4 regions of the Halobacillus sp. ABA4_118 genome follow, and region 1 is predicted to be linked to each of the others. Evidence: riboswitches for the same ligand, from Rfam matches in the RefSeq annotation. Region 1 holds a riboswitch; each other region holds the start of a gene.
The links. A riboswitch is a leader RNA that binds a small molecule or an ion and turns the genes downstream of it on or off. The one in region 1 is predicted to bind S-adenosylmethionine.

Region 1 (5,040 bases):
ATGCCCCGCTTTCTGTCGGAGGCTACACATCCCTCGAGGACCAGCGGGTGAAGTACGCCATTGAAATTCCATACGGACTGAGCTTCCTTGCTGGTGACCGGTTTGATACCGAAGTGATCGGTCTGAATGAATACCCGCAGGAGCTGTGGCCGCCCTTGTATGTCCATATTCTGTTCAATGTCATGGTCGGCATCGGTACCGTCCTGATTGCCGTCGCTTTTGCCGCCTTGTTCTGGAAACTTGTTCTTAAAAAAGAGTTTCCCGGATGGATTCTCGCCATCCTTGTCGTCAGCGGCCCGCTGGCTCTGCTGGCGATTGAAGCCGGCTGGTGCTTCAGCTGTATCGGGCGTCAGCCGTGGACGATTACAGATGTCCTGAGAACAGGGGAAGCTGCAACAAAATCCAAAAGTGTCGGTTTTCTCTTTTACTTGTTCATGGGTTTGTACATCACTCTGTTGTTCGTCACAGGATTCGTCCTCCGGTTCTATTTCAAGAGAAACCCTGTCAGCCGGGACTTGAGCTCTCAATAAAGGCAGAGAAAGGAAGAACATTTCATGGAAGCTTCAACACTGGCCGTCACCATTTTGTGGAGCCTGCTGTTCATTTACGCAATGCTTGGCTCTCTTGATTTTGGAGCAGGGTTCTGGGGGATGATTTATGGAAAAAGTGAAGAGAAAAGCGCCTCCCAAATTGCGAACCGCTTTTTATCTCCGACGTGGGAGGTCACCAATGTATTCCTCGTCATCTTCGTCGTATCTGTGGTCACGTTTTTCCCTTATGCAACGACGCTTCTGAGCAGTGTCCTGCTTGTTCCTGTCGCGCTCGGACTGCTGCTCCTGACGATCCGCACCACCTTTATGGTGTTCCAGCACTATGCTGGGAAATTTGTCGGACTCCTTCGTGTCACCTCCGGGGTCACAGGGCTGATCATTCCTGCCCTGCTCGTTAGTATTCTCCCGATCACCCTCGGTGGGTTCATCAGTTTCGAAGATGATTATCCACGGTTGGAATACGGAGATCTTCTGACCCATCCGACGCTGTACATGCACGTATTGTTCGGCCTTTCGACAGAACTGTTCATTTCTTCCGTCTTCTTAATGGATTATGCCAAGGAAGCCGAAGATTGGGACGCGTATGATACCTTCCGGAAACATGCTCTTTGGCTCGGACCTGTCAGCATCGCCGTCGCTATGCTGACCATTGGAACGTTTCCTGAAGAAGCTGGTTGGATCGTTGATAATATTGAGCAGAACTGGCTCATCTTCGGTCTTTCCTTATTGTTTTTCCTGATCGGCTATGTTCTTTTGTTTTTGAAAAAACCGGACGGAAGAAAGGGACGGGCCCGACCTGCCGTCATCATGATCGTGCTGCAGTACGGATTCGCTATTTATGCCTACGGATCCGCCCACCTGCCGTACTTGATTTACCCGGATTTAACAGTCAGCGATGGGTTCACCAACGCGTCCACCTTCTATCCGATGCTGATCGTTTACGCCGTCGGGTTCGGAATTTTGATTCCAGCCTTCTATTTATTCTGGAGGTTGTTCCTGAAAGACCGGCGCTACTTAAAGCAGCAGTAAGCACATGCAGCCACTTCCCTGCGGGGATGGCTGCTCTTTTTTGTTTACCCACTTTCTGTAAAAGGGTACTGAACTACAAAAAAGGAGAAACGCTATGACAGAACTATCGAACTCCTATTTGGAAGAAGCCATTGAAGACAGCCGTCCCTATGCTTCTCAAGGAAAGGTGAATATGAACCTTCCTGATTACGGGGAGGCAAATAAAGACTACCTCGGCGTCAGCATCATCACGACAGACGGCTCGAGTTACAGCGCCGGGGATCATGCTAAATACATTCCGATGCAGAGTACCTCAAAAGTCATCAGCTTGATGCTTGCTCTCCAGGACTTCGGAAAGGACCGTGTTTTTCAAACTGTAGGAATGGAGCCGATGGGAGATTTCTTCAATTCCATCAGCCAGCTGGAATCCTATGACACAAGCAAGCCTTTCAATCCGATGATTAACGCGGGCGCCATCGCTACAGCTTCCCTTATTAAAGGACAGAGCGTGGAAAACCGGTTCGACCGCTACATGAATTTCTTAAAGAAAATCACCAGCAACGATCATCTAGAAATGAGCGGTGAGATGTACGAAGCAGAAAAGGCGAACGGCTCGCGCAACCGTTCCCTCGCCTACTTTATGCACAGCACAGGAACCCTTGTGACCGATGTGGAAGAAGCGCTGGATTTATACTATCGTATGAATTCAGTCATGATGTGCTGTCATGACTTTGCCCGGGTCGGCTTGTTCCTTGCTAAAGGCGGTCTCGATCCAGATACGGAAGAAAGCTTGATTCCTGCCCACCACCTAAGAACCGTAAAAGCCATCATGATGACCTCCGGGATGTACAACTCCTCCGGTCACTACGCAGTCGAAGCTGGATTCCCGTGTAAAAGCGGAGTATCCGGGAGCATCATCGGTACGGTTCCTGGAAGAATGGGCATCGGTGTCGTCGGCCCTGCCATTGATGAAAAGGGAAACAGTACAGCCGGCGGCGCTTTGATCAAAAAAATGTCCAGGGACCTGAAATTAAATATGTTCGGCATAGAAAATACAGAAAGGACGAAGGACCATGCCTTTTGATTACGATCTGGATTTTGATTCCATTGATTTCAGAGAAGAACCCGGAAAATACCGCGTCGGGCGCGGAGAACAGGGGGTGCTTCTCGTCGAGCCCTACAAAAGTGAAATTCTGCAGCACTGGCGCTTCAAAACACCTGAGATCGCAAAAGAGTCGTCAGAAAAAATCTACGCCATGTTCGAAGAGTATAAGAAAAACGATGATTTTGTCGGCATGGATATGGCCCGTAAATTCCTCCAGATGGGGTATACACGCTCGCGACGGTACGCCAATTATAAAGGCGGAAAAAAATACGATGACGATGGAGATATCAATGACCGGGATATAGATGAGGAAAAAGCAGAATCAGCCCGGATTTTCGAAGAGAAATGGATCAAAGTCCGCGAAGATGAAGAATACCTTGAGAAAAAACGGGCCCACCAAAAGGAATACGGATAAAATCAGGACGTTCCGATTAAAAATTGGAAAATCTTCCGCATGCATATTGTCAAAACTTTCTGAGTAGTGTAGAGTAGTCATCAACATTTACATGAACTTACAATTATATTCTTATCAAGAGAGGCAGAGGGACTGGCCCTGTGAAGCCTCAGCAACCCCTGGTATCGACCAGAAGGGTGCTAACTCCAGCAAGTTGTTGATCAACTTGAAAGATAAGAAGAAGCCTTGGATATCCAGGACGCCTTCTTCTTAGAGAAGGCGTCCTTTTTGTTTTCACACTGCTTCCTCTCTTGATCGGTTCATAAACGAAAGGAGTATTTTTATGTGTCACACGGAAACAAAATTCGTCCAGACAGGAAACCAGCGGAACGAACCGTATGGAGCGATCAACCCACCGGTTTACTTTTCCACCCCTTACCGGCACCCAGGGCTCGGGGAATCTACAGGATTTGATTATACGCGGACGGGTAACCCGACAAGAAAAATCCTGGAAGCCTCCATCGCCGATATCGAAGAAGGTGATGCAGGTTTTGCCTTCAGTTCCGGAATGTCCGCCATCCAGACCGTCCTCTCTCTTTTCCGCGAAGGAGATGAAATTCTCGTATCCGAAGATTTATATGGAGGGACCTACCGCTTATTTGAACATATGAAGGAGCGTTACCGTCTGCAGTTTACCTACCTGGAAAACGAAAGGCTGAATGACCTGCCTTCTTATGTGACCGAACGTACGAAAGCCGTTTACATTGAAACTCCGACAAATCCGCTCATGCACCAAACCGACATCAGGCAGATGGCCGGACTAGCAGAAAAACAAGACCTCCTGCTGATAGTCGACAACACCCTTTATACACCAGTTCTCCAGCAGCCGCTGAAGGAAGGAGCGGACGTCGTCATTCACAGCGCGACGAAATACCTGGCCGGACATAACGATGTTCTGGCCGGACTGCTTGTCAGTAAAGGCGCAGACATCAGCGAAAAGCTCGCTTTTCATCAAAATACATCCGGAGCTGTCCTGTCGCCGTTTGACTCCTGGCTCGTCATGCGCGGCATGAAAACCCTGCCTCTACGAATGAGGCAGCATGAAGGCAACGCGAAAGCCGTCGTTCAATTCTTGGAGGATCATCCATGTGTGAGTGATATTTTCTACCCAGGAAAAGGCGGCATGGTGTCCTTCCGACTAAAGGAAGAAGCCTGGATCGATCCTTTTCTAAGAGGATTGAATTTAATCAGTTTCGCGGAAAGTCTCGGAGGTGTGGAAAGCTTCATCACCTACCCCGCCACCCAGACCCACGCCGATATCCCTGAAGAAGAACGCGTCCGCTACGGCGTGTGCAATAAACTGCTCCGTTTTTCCGTAGGCGTGGAGCACATCGATGATCTTTTGAGAGATCTTCAATCTACTTTGAGTCAATTACCTAAGGAGGAATCCGTCCAATGAATACCCATTCCCTGCAGACCCGCCTGCTTCACAACGACCAGAAGTTCGATCCGCAGACCGGAGCGGTGAGTGTCCCGATCCAACAGGCCTCAACCTTTCACCAACAGGATTTTGACACACCGGGGGATTACGACTACAGCCGGTCGGGAAACCCGACAAGAACAGCGTTGGAAGAGACGATCGCCGGCCTTGAAAACGGCACGAAAGGCTTTGCTTTCGCCTCCGGAATGGCAGCGATTTCCACAGCGTTCATGCTTTTATCCAAAGGGGATCACATCGTTATAACCAAGGACGTATACGGGGGGACTTTCCGAATGATCCACGATGTTCTCCACCGCTTTGGAATCGATCACACCTTTGTTGACATGACCGATCTTCATGAAGTGGCTACAGCCATAAAGCCGAATACGAAGCTGTTATATATTGAAACTCCTTCCAATCCAACACTTGAAATCACTGATATAAGGGCAGTGGCAAAACTCGCCAAAGCGAACAACTGCCTCACCTTTGTCGATAACACCTT
Region 2 (5,040 bases), 1.9 Mb from region 1:
ATCCGCTGATTCAATTGTTGAAGTTCCCGATTCGGCGTAAGTCCCAGCACATCAATGGTTCCACTGTCAGGCTTCAAAATTCCTTCAATCATTTCCAGCGTCGTTGTCTTGCCCGCTCCATTGGGTCCAATGATCCCAAAAATTTCTCCCTTTTTGACGGAAAATGAGACGCCTTTGACAGCCTGCACTTTTCCGAAGCTTTTGGTCAATCGGTCCACTTTGATTACAACCTCCATTTGCTCTCCGCCCCTTCTTCGTCCTTTCTGATCTTTCTTACGTATCATACACAGATAAGTTTCAGAAAAGCAGGAAAATTTGAACGCCTGCTATAGTTCCATCATAAGACCGATGGTTGAAAAATTCCTCCAGTTCTGTCCGACACGTCAGATCATCCCGGTCAAATACCTTCGTTCCTTCTTCACCTGCATAAACCTCCATTCAAAAAAGCCGCCTTCCAAGGGAAGACGGCTCACATGTTATTCTTCTTTCATCCATTGTGGCTTACCAAAGCCTTCAAACTTTTCATCCATGATTTCCTCAAACTCTTCCGATTCCACAACTTCCTTAATATCCTTCGTAAACTGGGCATCCAGATCTTCGGTCTTCACAGCTACCCGGTTTCTATAATCATCCGGCATATCTTCGAGGGCGAGAGCACTCAGCAGATCCATCTCGGCAGCAAGCGCATAGTTACCAGGAACCATGGATAGATCCTCGCTGTCCACCAGTCGTGGCAGCTGGCCGGCTTCTACTTCAACGAATTCGATTTCTTTTGGATTTTCTACGATATCGTTCAAAGAGGCACGAAGAGGGTCTACATCTTCCTTCAAAGTGACCAGACCTTCATCTTCAAGAATGATCAGCGCTCGGGCCAGGTTCGTCGGGTCATTGGGAATACCCATCGTACTGCCTGTTTCAACACCATCGATATTCTGATACTCACTGGAATAAATACCCATAGGTGCTGTTGGAACAACAATGACCTCGGACAGATCCAGGTTGTGTTCTTCGGCAAAGGACTCTAAATAGATTTTGTGCTGGAACAGGTTGGCATCCAGATCACCATTGGCTAACGCTTTGTTAGGCTGCACATAATCTGTAAACTCTTTATTGGTTACTTCATAGCCTTTCTCCTCCAGCAGCGGAGCAATCGCTTCGGTGACCATATCACTGTAAGGACCGGATGTTGCACCGAATCGGATGGTTTTCTTCTCTTCTGCATCTGCATTTTCTTCTCCGCCACCACAGGCAGACAAAAAAGTAATGATTGTTAAGGCTGCAAACAAGGTTACGATTTTTTTCATTTTATCTTCCTCCTGAACTTCGTTTCGTCTTGGATTAACTCTTTTTCACTGTTTTTGCCAGGAAATCCCCAGCGTACTGGACTACCTGAACAAGGACGATCAACACAATAACCGTTGTAAACATGACGAAATTATCATAACGGTAATACCCGTACCGGATGGCGAGGTCGCCGATCCCTCCACCGCCAATTGCGCCGGCCATTGCGGAATACCCGATCAAGCTGATGGCTGTTATCGTTAAACCACTGATCAAGCCCGGCTTGATTTCAGGAAAAATGATATCTTTAATAATCAGCCATGGGGAAGCCCCACATGCGATAGCCGCTTCTATGACGCCTTTATCAATATCCCTGGCGGATGATTCTACAATTCTTGCATAAAAAGGAATCGCTGCGGCCGATAAAGCAACGGAGGCGGCAATCGGTCCTGTTGTCGTACCTAAAAGAAAATTAGTAAATGGGAATAAAAACACAAGCAGGATGATAAATGGAATGGAACGGACAAGGTTTACAAAAATGCCCACAGCTCCTTTGATCCATTTGTTTTCCAAAAACAAGTCACGGTCGGTAACAAATAGCAGCAACCCCAGAGGCAGACCGGCGATAACGGCTACGCCAAGTCCGATCCCTACCATGATCAATGTTTCCATAAATGATTTATTCAGCTCGGGCCACAGGTTGATCAGCTGATCGATCATGATTCAGCACCTCCACTTCATCCAGTATCGTTTTCAGATTTTCCACAGCTCTCCCTACTTCCTGCGGGTCACCGGTTAATTCCATAACAAATGTACCGAGGGCTTTTTCCTGTATATAATCCACATTTCCATGCAGGATGTTTCCCTTGATTTTATAGTTCTGAAGCAGATCCGACACAACCGTATCCCCGGCCTGTCCGCCGGTAAACTTCATCTGGACAATGGTGCCGCGGCTGTTTTTCAGCAGTTCTTCCGGAACATGGAAATCGATCACTGTTCGAATAAACCGCTTTGTCAAAGCATTTTGAGGAGAGGCGAAAATTTCGTAGGCCGCCCCCTGTTCTACCACTTTTCCTTCTTCCATGACCGCACAACGGTCGCAGATTTCTTTCACCACTTCCATTTCGTGTGTAATCAATACAATGGTCAGTCCGAGCTCCCGGTTGATTTTCTTTAATAGTTTCAGGATCGACTGTGTCGTGTTCGGATCGAGTGCGGAAGTTGCTTCATCGCACAGCAGCACTTTAGGATCGTTGGCCAGTGCCCGGGCAATACTGACCCGCTGCTTCTGCCCTCCACTCAATTGAGCGGGGTACTGATCGGCTTTATCGCTAAGACCTACAAGTTCCAGCAGACGCCTGGCACGATCATTGCGCTCCTGTTTTGGTTTACCGGCCGCTTTCAAAGCAAAGGCCACGTTCTCCAAAACCGTTTTCCCCATAGCAAGGTGGAACCCCTGGAAAATCATGCCGATGGACTGTCGTGCTTTTCTAAGGTCCTTTTTGGAGAGAGAAAGCAGATCGATCCCATCGATATAAACCTTTCCTGATGTCGGGCGTTCCAATATGTTCATGCATCGGAGGAGTGTACTCTTACCAGCTCCACTGTATCCGACGATTCCATAGATTTCCCCCTCCTGAATATCGAGAGAAACCTTGTCCACCCCGATCACCTGTTTTTTCTTGGATGTGTAAATTTTACTGAGCTCCTGGATGGAAATCATAACCGTCCTCCTTTACCTAATAAAAAAACTCTCTTCCTTATCAAGAAGAGAGTTTCGCATAACTATCAGCCAAACTCTTATCTCCCGGAATATCATTCCGGCGGATTTAGCACCACTCCACATGGAAGGTTGCTGTGACGTCTACGGGCCTTTCCCTCAGTCACTCTTGATAAGAATTAGTTGTTGCTATTCGTTTATGATTTACAACTTTAACGCATCATTCTGCATTTGTAAACAATTTTCCCAACATTTCATCAATGGACAGGGATGTGCCGGGAAGCCTATTACGTTGTTTAAGTGACTGGAAGAGGAAGGAATAAAAGGAATAACAAAGAAAAGGGAGAGTGAAAGAATGAACAAACAAGGAGAAGACCTGCTTAAAGAATATAGAAATGGCATTGAAACCCTGACCGAACACCTGCCGGAGGCCACAAAAGAATACAATCACTTTACCGGCTCGTTCTTTGAAGACGGAGAACTCAGCAAAGGTACCAAGCACTTAATGGCTCTTGCCATCAGTGTGAAAGATGGAGATGAAGCCAGTATGGCCTATCACATGGATCAGTGCGTCGAAGCAGATTGTTCGGACAAGGAAATTTATGAAACGATGGGTGTATCAGCTGCTTACGGCGGGGGCTCTGCCATGAGTCAGGCCGTCACCACAGGTCTGAACATTCTTCAGGAATTCCGAAACCGTTAAGCTGCAAAACCGGGGGGCCTGCTCCCTGTTTTGTTATTGACATATTATTCTGTCATCTGGATAATGATGGCTATATCATTACCAGAGGTGATCAACCATGAAAAACGTAACTGTACAAGGAGCACCTGCGATTTATAAAGCTGAGCCTGGAATTTTAAGGAACATCCCTGAATTGTTGGAAAACCAGGCCTTTGCAAAAGCAGGAATCATTCACGGTGAGCAGTCGTGGAAGGCTGCTCAGCCCTATTTTCCAAAGCTGACGATGCCGGTCCAATCGGAAGCCTATAACGGGGAGTGCTCCCATAAAGAGGTCATGCGTCTCAGTGAAGCCCTGCGGGACTGTGACGTCTTGATCAGCATCGGAGGCGGAAAGGTCCTTGATCTCGGAAAAGCCTGTGCCGATCAATTGAATATTCCAGTCGTGCTCATTCCTACACTAGCCTCAAACTGCGCACCTTGGACGCCGCTCAGTGTGTTTTACGATGATGAAGGGAATTTTGAGGAATACATTATTTATCCACGTAGTACATGGATGCTGCTTGTAGAGCCTGATCTGCTCGTTCGTGCCCCGGAACCTTATCTCAGGGCCGGCATCGGCGATACGCTCGCCAAATGGTATGAAGCGGATGTTCTCACAAGGTCTCTCGCCTCCAAACCGATTTCCGTAGACATTGCGCTGCACGCGGCCGGATTATGCAGGGATGTTCTCATACAAGATGGCAGAGAAGCTGTGGAAGCCGTTCGTCAGCAAGCCGTCATACCTGCCTTCATGAGAGTCGTGGAAACCATTATTATGGCTGGCGGTATGGTCGGTGGATACGGGGATAGTTATGGAAGAATCGCCGGAGCCCATTCAATCCATAACGGCTTAACCAAAGTACCGGAAACCCACGCTTTCCTTCACGGAGAAAAAGTGGCTTATGGTATTCTCGTCCAGCTTGCTCTGGAAGGCCGCTTTGATGAAATTGAAACACTCACCCCTTATTACCAGGAGATGAACCTGCCGGTAACCCTCGATGACTTTAACTTGACCAACAAGGCAGAAGCCATCTCCATAACAGCGGAACATGCTGTAAAACCGGGGGAATCCATCCGATTAATGAGCGTCATGGATGCCGCCCAAGTGGAGGAAGCGATGACTCAGATTGAAAATGGTTAACCGCTGATACGGTTAACCATTTTCAATTTTCTTGTTGCCTGGTATGGAAGAGCATACCCAAGTGAAGCTACTCCATACAACGATTTGTATTTCCTGCCCAAGTCAGCCCAGGCCGGGACCGCGGCAGGCATCCACCGGTCAGCCGGACGCGAACATCCAGATGAGAAGGCATGATCC
Region 3 (5,040 bases), 1.3 Mb from region 1:
ATCCGGTGCAGGCGGAAAATTCATACCATTTCAATTCCGGCCAGTCGGTCTGGTGATGTTCGAACCACTGCTGCAGTCTCGGAATCCTTTCCTCTTCGATCACGTGCTTATGTACTTGAAGGTCGCAGTACAAACGCCCAAGCTTCAGTGCCCGCTCATGGACAATCTGATAATTGTCAGCCTGACTCAGCACATCCTGGCAGGTTTTCACAAGCTCATGAAGGTACCCGCCGTCATCCTTCTCTTCCCTGTATTTATAATAGTCGCGGCACGGATTTCCAGGGGTTAATGCATCGGCCATCGACAAGTGGAGCCTTTCAAAATCATCAGGATCCATGGAGGTGCTCCGATCACATAAATTATCGAGATAATCACTGATCGTCTGATAAGCGACAATAAAGCGGACAGCAAGATCCGGGCGGTCACCGGAAAGCACGGAATAAACCGCCCCACCTTCGCAATGGAACGTTTTATCCTTGATACTGGCCTGGGCCTGCGTTCTTAATTCTTCATCAGGGATTCGGGAGGCAGCATCTTTCCAATAGGCTAGTTCTTTATGTACTCGCGGAAACACATTCCGATACACTTCGTAAAGCAGATGGACAGCATTGCTTGGAACGGACTCCTTCAAGGGTGGACACTCCTAACGTTCATTTATTATGTTGCTCAAAAAAGATCGTGTATGGTGATAGACCTGGTCATTTTCCGGTTCATTGAAAATCTCATGGTAAAGACCCGGCCACAGCTTATAACTTTTTTCACTGGTATCGACATGATTGAACCATTCTTTTGTGCGTGCCGGATCCACTAAAAGGTCTTCCTCTGCCTGCATCACTAAAAGAGGCACATCAGGAAAACGGCTGACTTGTTGAAACGCCCGGATTCCCGCCTTTTGAAACTCACGGTACCACCGCACCGATACTTTATCAATGACAAGCGGATCCTGACGGAATTCTTCAACCTTGATTTGGTTTCTAGTTACATTTTCGGGGTTCTGTCCCGCTTTCATACGCAGCGAAGGGGTAAAAACATTCAATAGATAGGAAAAAGCCTCCAGCGGGCGGGCCGTTTTATTCCGGATCTGTACAGCAGGAGAAGATAAAATCACACCATCCAGCTGCGGCTGCTTTTCCTCCATAAAACGAATCACAGCCAATCCCCCCATGCTGTGGCCGAGAAGGAAAATTTTTTTATCCGGATCCGCCTGCTCATACCAGCTTTGAATGGTTTCAACGTAATCACCAAACGAACGGATATGACCTTTCTTCCCATCAGACAACCCCTGCCCCGGCAGGTCTCCATAAATCACCGAAAAACCGTCCTGACGGAAACGATCAGCAAGTTCCTTATACCTTCCCTTATGCTCAAAAGCGCCATGGACGAGAATGATGGTTGCACGATCACGGGCCGATTCCAGTTTTTCCACAGCCGATCCCTCTTTTCATTTGATATACTGATGTTACTCATATTATAAGGGGGCTTCGTATGATTTGCGAATATAAAGGAAAACGACCTCTCATCCACCCATCAGCTTTTACAGCAGAAGATGCCGTCATTACCGGGGATGTTGTCATAGAAGAGAACGCAAGCATCTGGTTTAAGACGGTCATCCGCGGCGATGTCTCATCGGTACATATCGGTAAGAACACAAATGTCCAGGATCTGAGCATGCTGCACCAAAGCCCTGACCAGCCTCTCATACTGGAAGACGGCGTTACGGTCGGGCACCAGGTTACCCTGCATTCTGCACACATTAAACAGGACGCTTTGATCGGCATGGGATCCATGATTCTGGATGGCGCTGTCATAGGGGAGCGGGCCTTTATCGGAGCAGGAAGCCTTGTTCCGCCCGGAAAAGAAATCCCTCCGGATACACTGGCCTTCGGACGGCCGGCCAAGGTGATCCGTTCCTTAACAGAAGAGGATTACAAGGAAATGGACCGGATCCGGAAATCGTATGTCGCAAAAGGGCAGTACTATAAGAACCTTCGGGGCTGAAATGCTTTTCAGCTCGATGCCTGCATGATCAGAAGACATACAGAGGGAAGTGGATAGCCGTATCAAATCAATGCGTACTCTGCCGTTTGTGCAACTCGTGAAAATAAAAAAGCTGTTTCCTCCAACAAGGAAACAGCTTTTTTTTATTGAAAACGACCGCTGAGCTCTTCCGCTTTATCCGTACGTTCCCATGGAAACTCAACATCTGTCCGTCCAAAATGGCCGTAGGCAGACGTATCACGGTAAATAGGTTTACGAAGATCGAGCATTTTAATGATTCCAGCAGGACGGAGGTCAAACAAGTCACGCACAGCGTCCACCAGCTTTTCTTCCGACACTTTGCCGGACCCGCTGGTATTGATGGAAATGGAAACCGGCTGGGCCACCCCGATTGCATAGGCGAGCTGGACTTCCACTGTATCCGCAAGACCTGCAGCTACGATGTTTTTCGCAACATAACGAGCCGCGTATGCAGCAGAACGGTCCACTTTGGTCGCATCCTTCCCACTGAAGGCACCACCACCGTGACGCGCATATCCACCGTACGTATCTACGATGATCTTACGTCCTGTTAAACCGGCGTCCCCTTGAGGACCTCCGATTACAAAACGCCCGGTCGGATTGATAAAGTATTTGGTTTCATCATCAATATAGCCTTCCGGTACAACGGGCCCGATCACCTGCTCTTTCAAATCCTTCTGGATCTGTTCGAGCGTGACTTCTTCAGCGTGCTGCGTCGAAATAACAATCGTATCCACGCGGACCGGCTGATCATTTTCATCATATTCAATCGTTACCTGCGTCTTGCCGTCAGGACGAAGGTAATCGAGTGTTCCGTCTTTGCGGACATCAGAAAGACGCTTGGAAAGTTTGTGGGCAAGAGAAATAGGCAGCGGCATCAATTCGGGCGTTTCATTGTTGGCAAAGCCGAACATCAGTCCCTGGTCACCGGCACCGATGGCTTCTATTTCATCATCGCTCATTTTCCCTTCACGGGATTCAAGCGCAACATCCACTCCCCCTGCGATATCCGGGGACTGCTCATCAATAGCCGTCAAAACGGCACATGTATCTGCATCAAAGCCGTATTTTGCTCGTGTATATCCAATATCTTTAATCGTCTGGCGCACGATCGATGGAATATCAACATAGGTATTCGTACTGATTTCACCGGAAACCAGGACAAGTCCCGTAGTTACTGTTGTCTCACATGCCACCCTTGCATTCGGGTCGTTTTTTAAAATTTCATCTAAAATAGCATCAGAAATAGCGTCACAGATTTTGTCCGGATGACCTTCTGTCACGGATTCTGATGTGAATAACCGGCGGTTCGCTGGCATTCTAAAAACTCCTCCTTCTGTAAGTACAAAGTATTAGACGGAACTCTTTACCAGTATGTGTAGAAAAACATAAGTTCATTTCATAGTGTCATCCTGGATCCGAAAACGTTTTCGTGCACGTTCTCAGTCAGAAATAATAAACAGGCGGCAAGGCCTGGTCATGGACATTTCCTTCTTATAAAAAGAAAAAACCCTTCCTATACCGAGGAAAGGGGCTGCTTCCTTTCGCTCTTATCGTCCAAGGAGCTGACTCCTTGCTTCAGGTTAGCACCATGTCCCTGCGGACGGTTGCTGGGTTTCAAAGGGCCTGTCCCTCCACCAACTCTGGATAAGAGAGTTTCCGTTCTCAGCTATCGTATCGAAAAGCGTGTTTAATGTCAATTGGATTCATCGGGTTTCGACGCACCCCTTCCATCCAGATTCAACCTGGATAAACGTTCTGTTCAAACCATCATAGGATAATAACAGCCATGAAATATGGCAGTGTTGAAAACTTTCCCACAATCCACTGAATAGTATGGACGATTAAAATAAATGTGTTATACTAATCTCACATTATTAAACTGCAAAGGCGGGACGATGCATATGAGTACAATAAACCAACTGTCAGAACTTAATCTTCTACTTTCCCAGGACCATGTCCACCACCAATTATCTGTTCCACATTTAGTGGAAAAGATTTTATACCGCAATGAAGGTACACTAACGGAAAAAGGGGCCGTTCAGGCTACGACAGGTACCTATACGGGACGCTCACCAAAGGACAAATTCATTGTCCGTGACGACGTAACCGAAGATAAAGTCGAATGGGGTGCTGTGAACCAGCCTATTGACGATGATACGTTTGTGAAATTATACCATAAAGTGCTCGATTATTTGAAAGACCGCAGGGAGTTATTCGTCTTCAAAGGTTTTGCAGGAGCGGATGAGCGCTACCGCCTTCCTATGCAGGTTCTTACAGAATTCGCCTGGCACAACTTATTCGCCCGCCAAATGTTCATCCGGCCGGAGGCATCCGAATTGGAGGAGCATGACACAGAGTTCACTGTCATATCTGCTCCAACCTTCAAAGCAGATCCTGACGTGGATGGTACGAATTCCGAAGCGTTCATCATGGTTTCGTTTAAACACCGCGTTGTCCTCATCGGAGGAACAGAATACGCAGGGGAAATCAAGAAGTCCATCTTCTCCGTCATGAACTACCTGCTTCCGGAAAAGAACGTCCTTCCGATGCACTGCTCGGCCAACATCGGCAAAGAAGGCGACGTTGCTCTGTTCTTCGGTCTGTCGGGCACAGGAAAAACGACTCTGTCCGCTGATCCTCAGCGCCGCCTGATCGGGGACGATGAGCACGCCTGGTCCCCCTACGGTGTCTTTAACATTGAAGGGGGATGCTATGCGAAGTGCATCAACCTGTCCAAAGAAAAAGAACCGCAGATCTATGATGCCATTCATTTCGGCTCGGTTTTGGAAAACGTCGTCCTTCAGCCGGATTCGCACGCGCCGGATTATGACGATACGAGCCTGACGGAAAATACACGGGCCGCCTACCCACTGGATCACATTGATAATACAGTCCAGCCAAGTATTGCCGGCCACCCAAATGCCATCATTTTCTTGACAGCTGATGCCACGGGAGTCCTCCCACCAATCAGCCGTTTAACAAAAGAACAGGCGATGTACCATTTTCTAAGCGGCTATA
Region 4 (5,040 bases), 890 kb from region 1:
ACGGATTCTGCGATCAAGCTTAAGGTGGTTTTTCCTTCTGAATAACGGACGGGCTTCAATTCACCGATGCCGGTGATCGCCCCTTTGATGGCGGTGGTCATTACACGAACGTCCTTTCTGAGAGCTTGCGGAACGCCTGCAGACTGGATGGGTTGCGCAGAGAAGCTTCATTCTTCACTTCTTCTCCCAAAGCGGCTGTTTTCGCTGCTCCTTCGACTCTTTTTCCATTGATGGTATGGGGGATTTCCTCGACTTGATAAATCCGCTTCGGTACATGGCGTGGAGAAGCCTTCTTCCTGATCTGTCCGCGGATGTCTTTCGCTAAGTCTTCCGTCAGCTGCTCGGTCACGATGCAGAGGACGATTTCTTCATCATGATCCTTCGGTAATCCGAATACGACGCTGTCTTGAATGTCCTTGATATGATCCACGACCCCGTAGATTTCTGCCGTCCCGATCCGGACGCCGCCGGGATTCAAGGTCGTATCCGCCCGTCCGTAAATGATGAAGGACTGATCGATGGTTTGTTCAGCTAAGTCCCCGTGTGTCCAAATTCCCGGCCGCTTGGAGAAGTAGCTCTTCCTGTAGCGTTCTTCGCCGCCTTCACCGAAGAAGGTGAGCGGCATACTTGGGAATGGTTTCGTACACACAAGGTCGCCTTTTTCTTCGTAAACCGATGCGCCGCGCTCATCCAAGACATCCACGGCCATCCCTAACGCTTTGCAGGCGATTTCTCCCTGCTTCAGAGGGTGGACCGGAGAGCCCATCACGAAACAGCCGATGATTTCCGTTCCGCCGGAAATGGAAGCGAGGAACAGATCCTCTTTGATGGTTTGATAGATCCAGGTGTACTGCTCGGGTGCCAGGGGAGCTCCGCACGACTGCACACTTTTCAAGGAGTGAAGAGAATGACTGCTTTTCAAATCAACTTCTTCTTTCATCAGTGTGTCTAAATATTTCGGGCTTGTGCCGAAATGGGTGATGCCGGCTTCATCCGCAATGTCCCATAAATGGGTGAGGGAATCCTTTCTTACGGGAGAGCCGTCATACAACAGGATGGCCGCTTCACTGGCGAGTCCGGAAACGAGCCACGGATACATCATCCAGGCGGTGTTGGTGTACCAGAACAACACATCATCCTGCTGGACATCACAGTGGAGCTGGTGTTCCTTCACATGCTGCAGGAGGGTGCCTCCGACAGAATGGACGATCGCTTTCGGAAGCCCCGTCGTTCCGGATGTATATAAAATATACAGGGGATGATTAAAGGGAACGGGTTGGAACGCAGGCTCTTCGGCTTCATTGCGGCAAAGCTCGCTCCAGGATAGAGTCGGGATGTCTTCAATCGACGTTTCTCCTCCGACCGTGACGACCGCGGATAGTCCTTCCAAGTGCTCGGTCGTCTGTTTGATTTTATCTTCGATATCGAAGGGCTTCTGCTTATATTGATAGGAGAGTGCCGCGATCAATACTTTCGGTTTCACCTGACCAATGCGGTCGACGATTCCTTTTGTTCCGAAGTCCGGGGAGCAGGATGTCCAGGTGGCGCCTAATGATGTCGTGGCAAGCAGAGCGACGAGTCCCTGGATATCGTTCGTCGTGATGCCGGCGACACAGTCACCTTCCTGGACCCCCAATTGTTTGAACCCTTCCTGGGCTTTGGCCACGGATTGTTTCAGTTCCTGCAGCGTGATGCTTCGGGCGAGGCCTTCCTCATTCGCTTCATAGGCCGCGATCCGGTCAAGCGACCCGCGCAGCAGGTTTTCAGCGAAATTCAAGCGGGCGTCCGGAAACCATGCACTATCCGGCATCGAAGGACCGGGAACAAACACACGGTCTCCCTTTTCTCCAATGATCCCTGCGTAATCCCATACGGCTGACCAAAACTCGGAAAGGTGGGAAACGGACCAGCGGTGGAACCGTTCATAAGGGAAGAGCGCCTGATTGGTATAGTCAGCAAAAGCTTTGATATGCGACTGTTCGATTCGTTCGTTTGATGGTTCCCATAGGTAAGGGGAACGCTGAGCTGTAATGGGTGTATTCATGGGACTTGTCTCCTTTCGAATTATGAATGGGGAACGTCGATCAACAGGGCCATCCCCTGGCCGCCACCGCCGCAGAGGGAAGCGATGCCTTTGCCTCCGCCGCGTCGTTTCAGTTCATGGGCAAGCGTCAGAACGAGCCGGAAGCCTGTCCCGCCTAAAGGATGGCCGAGAGCGATCGCGCCGCCGTTCACATTGACGCGGTCATAATCAATTCCGAGCTCCCGGCAGCTGGCAATCACGACACTGGCAAAGGCTTCATTGATTTCAAACAAATCGATATCGTCCGTGGTCAACTGGTGTTTGTCTAACAGCTTCTGAATGGCCTGTGATGGCTTCGTTTGTAAACTCGGATCCGGCCCGGCAATCTCTGACCAGTCGATGATTTCCGCCAACGGCTGTTGGCCGAGGGCTTCCGCTTTTTCCTTCGTGGTAACGATCCCAACGCTCGCGCCGTCCGTCATTTGAGAGGCATTGCCTGCGGTGATCGTGCCTTCGCTGGAAAAGGCGGGAGGTAGATTCGATAATTTTTCGGCTGTCGTCCCTTTACGGATGCCTTCATCTTCTGCGAGTCGTTCAGTAAAAGGACTTATTTCCGGCTCCAGCCAGCCATTTTCCTGAGCGTCCGCTGCCCGCTGCTGGGAAAGGGCGGCGTATTCATCCTGTTCCTCCCGGCTGATCTCGAAGGAGTGGTTCTTCTCATCGGTCAGTGCTCCCATCGACACATCGCACAAGGCGCACCACAACCCGTCGTTCAGTAAGGTGTCCTTCAGCGTGCTGTGACCAAGTCCGGAAGAAGCCCGGACAGGAGCGGTATGAGGAGCATTCGTCATCGAGTCGAATCCGCCGACAATGTACAGCTCTCCTTCCTTCAATTGCAGCCTGCGAGAGGCGTCGGTAACTGTAGCGATGCCTCCCAAACAGACATTGTTCAGTGTGATAGCGGGCGTACCGATATCCACCCCCGCTTGATAAGCGGCCTGTCTCGCAGGATTTTGGCCGCCTCCCGCCTGAATCACCTGGGCGAGCAGCACACCATCGGCTTGTTTCGCGGCCGGGTTTCTCTCTAATAGAGCGCTCAGCGCATGAGACCCAAGTTCTGCTGCGGATTTCTTTTTCAAAGCCCCTTTCCATTTACCGAAGGGGGTGCGGATGCCGTCTAGAAGTACTGTCGTCATATATGGAACAACTCCTGTTTTTATAATAGTAAGAGCCCTCTTCACAAAAATAAGAAGAGGGCTCTCGGCTCTTCTTATCTTCCAGGATCATCTCCTGCAGGAATTAGCACCTTTTCAAGCGTCTGCTTGCTGGTTGCCGGGCGTCAATGGGCCAGTCCCTCTGCCTCTCTGGATAAGAAATCGGTATTCAATTGGAAACATATAAAACCTCTCTATCAAAGATAGAGAGGTTAGAGATTGTAAGCATCTCTTATCTTCCTGAGCATTCACTCAGTAGGATTTGGCACCTTGCTATCAATATAGCGGTTGCCGGGTTTCACAGGGCCAGTCCCTCCACCTCTCTGGATAAGATGTTCTTCCTTTATTTGGTTAAGTGCCATGTTAGCAGGGCAAAGGATAAGTGTCAATGGATTTGATAGAAAAGTGAGAAAATTAATTTTATTTGGTGTCCTTTTTGGGTAAGGGATTAACCAATTTACGAGGCACTTTTTAGAGTTTTTCAGAATAATCCATAGAAAAACACTACCAAGCCATGACTGACAAGTTGGTGGTGTTTTACCTGTTCTTAGTTAATGATTTGTCTTTGCATTGTATTGTTGCATAGCTCCAGAATTTCATTCCCCACATTTTCACTAAATGGACTCTCCTTTCCCTCGGGAGTACGCAAATGCTCATTCGTCCGACGCTCTGTCTGGTTCATATAATCTCATCGAGGTAAGCGAACGAATTCCTTTGGTTTAGGACGCCCCAGGGCTTCTTCATTGAATAAAAAGGGACATATTTAAGTCGTTGTTTTAACACATGCAGTTATCTAAACTTTCTTATAAGAGGAGTAATTATTATGAGGAGGTTTCAATGTGGAAACGATAGAAGAACTCGAGTCAGTCATGTGTACACCATCAGAGGCGTTAGTGGACGATATAACGAAAATCGATGGAGACATCTTGATTTTAGGGGTAGGCGGAAAAATGGGACCGACGTTAGCGAAACTTGCTAAAAATGCAATGGACCAGGCCCAAGTGCAGAAAAAGGTGATAGGAGTTTCCAGGTTTTCTAATGAAACATTGCGAGCAGAGCTGCATGAACATGGGATTGAGACCATCGCTGCGGATTTATTGAATGAGGAAGAACTTCAGGCCTTACCTGAGATGGATAATGTCCTATACATGGCAGGGAACAAATTCGGAACGGCTGGGAATGAGCATTTCACGTGGGCGATGAATGCTTATTTACCTGGGAGAGTGGCGGAGAAGTTCAAGAATTCCAGGATCGTGTCTTTTTCTACGGGGAATGTGTACCCTCAGACTTCGGTCGGTCATAGTGGGGCGTCGGAGGAGCATGCCACGGGTCCGGTCGGTGAGTATGGCCAGTCCGCTCTGGGACGGGAGCGTGTTTTCACTCATTTTTCTCATAAATATAGAACACCTTTGTTACACCTGCGTCTGAATTATGCCATTGATCTGCGTTACGGTGTTTTATTGGAAGTCGCAAAGGCGGTGAATGAAGGCACTCCAATCGATTTGAATATGGGCCATGTGAATGTCATTTGGCAGGGGGATGCGAACGAGGCAGCTATTCGTTCCCTTTTACATTGTGATTCTCCTCCCGTCACCTTGAATCTTACGGGGCCGGAGACACTATCTGTCCGATGGCTCGCAGAGAGGCTTGGTGAGAAGCTCCACAGACAGCCGGTTTTTGTTGGAGAGGAGCAGGAAACGGCCCTGTTGAGCAATGCTTCTCGAGCTCATGAAGTATTCGGTTACCCGAACATCGGCATCCGTCAAATGCTGGATTGGACAGCAGATTGGGTGAAAGGTCAGG

Region 2: it holds a riboswitch for S-adenosylmethionine, as region 1 does, so the genes downstream of both, ACXAGL_RS18720 (methionine ABC transporter ATP-binding protein) here and ACXAGL_RS08600 (methionine biosynthesis PLP-dependent protein) in region 1, are expected to answer to the same signal.
Region 3: it holds a riboswitch for S-adenosylmethionine, as region 1 does, so the genes downstream of both, metK (methionine adenosyltransferase) here and ACXAGL_RS08600 (methionine biosynthesis PLP-dependent protein) in region 1, are expected to answer to the same signal.
Region 4: it holds a riboswitch for S-adenosylmethionine, as region 1 does, so the genes downstream of both, ACXAGL_RS04205 (acetyl-CoA C-acyltransferase) here and ACXAGL_RS08600 (methionine biosynthesis PLP-dependent protein) in region 1, are expected to answer to the same signal.

What each region holds. Positions count from the first base shown of each region.
Region 1 covers NZ_JBSWWS010000001.1:1,731,865-1,736,904, reverse strand. The annotation lists gene ACXAGL_RS08620 (cytochrome ubiquinol oxidase subunit I) at 1-530, shown strand, start outside; gene ACXAGL_RS08615 (cytochrome d ubiquinol oxidase subunit II) at 555-1,580, shown strand; gene glsA (glutaminase A) at 1,675-2,643, shown strand; gene ACXAGL_RS08605 (DUF4385 domain-containing protein) at 2,633-3,079, shown strand; SAM riboswitch class I at 3,188-3,298, shown strand; gene ACXAGL_RS08600 (methionine biosynthesis PLP-dependent protein) at 3,402-4,517, shown strand; gene metC (cystathionine beta-lyase) at 4,514-5,040, shown strand, end outside.
Region 2 covers NZ_JBSWWS010000001.1:3,645,601-3,650,640, forward strand. The annotation lists gene ACXAGL_RS18700 (ABC transporter ATP-binding protein) at 1-236, opposite strand, end outside; gene ACXAGL_RS18705 (hypothetical protein) at 298-438, opposite strand; gene ACXAGL_RS18710 (MetQ/NlpA family ABC transporter substrate-binding protein) at 477-1,304, opposite strand; gene ACXAGL_RS18715 (methionine ABC transporter permease) at 1,339-2,004, opposite strand; gene ACXAGL_RS18720 (methionine ABC transporter ATP-binding protein) at 1,961-3,004, opposite strand; SAM riboswitch class I at 3,079-3,180, opposite strand; gene ACXAGL_RS18725 (carboxymuconolactone decarboxylase family protein) at 3,357-3,704, shown strand; gene ACXAGL_RS18730 (iron-containing alcohol dehydrogenase family protein) at 3,802-4,863, shown strand.
Region 3 covers NZ_JBSWWS010000001.1:381,871-386,910, forward strand. The annotation lists gene ACXAGL_RS01980 (tetraprenyl-beta-curcumene synthase family protein) at 1-631, opposite strand, end outside; gene ACXAGL_RS01985 (lysophospholipase) at 644-1,426, opposite strand; gene ACXAGL_RS01990 (gamma carbonic anhydrase) at 1,486-1,998, shown strand; gene metK (methionine adenosyltransferase) at 2,142-3,338, opposite strand; SAM riboswitch class I at 3,567-3,673, opposite strand; gene pckA (phosphoenolpyruvate carboxykinase (ATP)) at 3,924-5,040, shown strand, end outside.
Region 4 covers NZ_JBSWWS010000001.1:840,877-845,916, reverse strand. The annotation lists gene ACXAGL_RS04215 (thiolase family protein) at 1-101, opposite strand, end outside; gene ACXAGL_RS04210 (acetoacetate--CoA ligase) at 101-2,044, opposite strand; gene ACXAGL_RS04205 (acetyl-CoA C-acyltransferase) at 2,065-3,219, opposite strand; SAM riboswitch class I at 3,291-3,398, opposite strand; SAM riboswitch class I at 3,467-3,571, opposite strand; gene ACXAGL_RS04200 (NAD-dependent epimerase/dehydratase family protein) at 4,077-5,040, shown strand, end outside.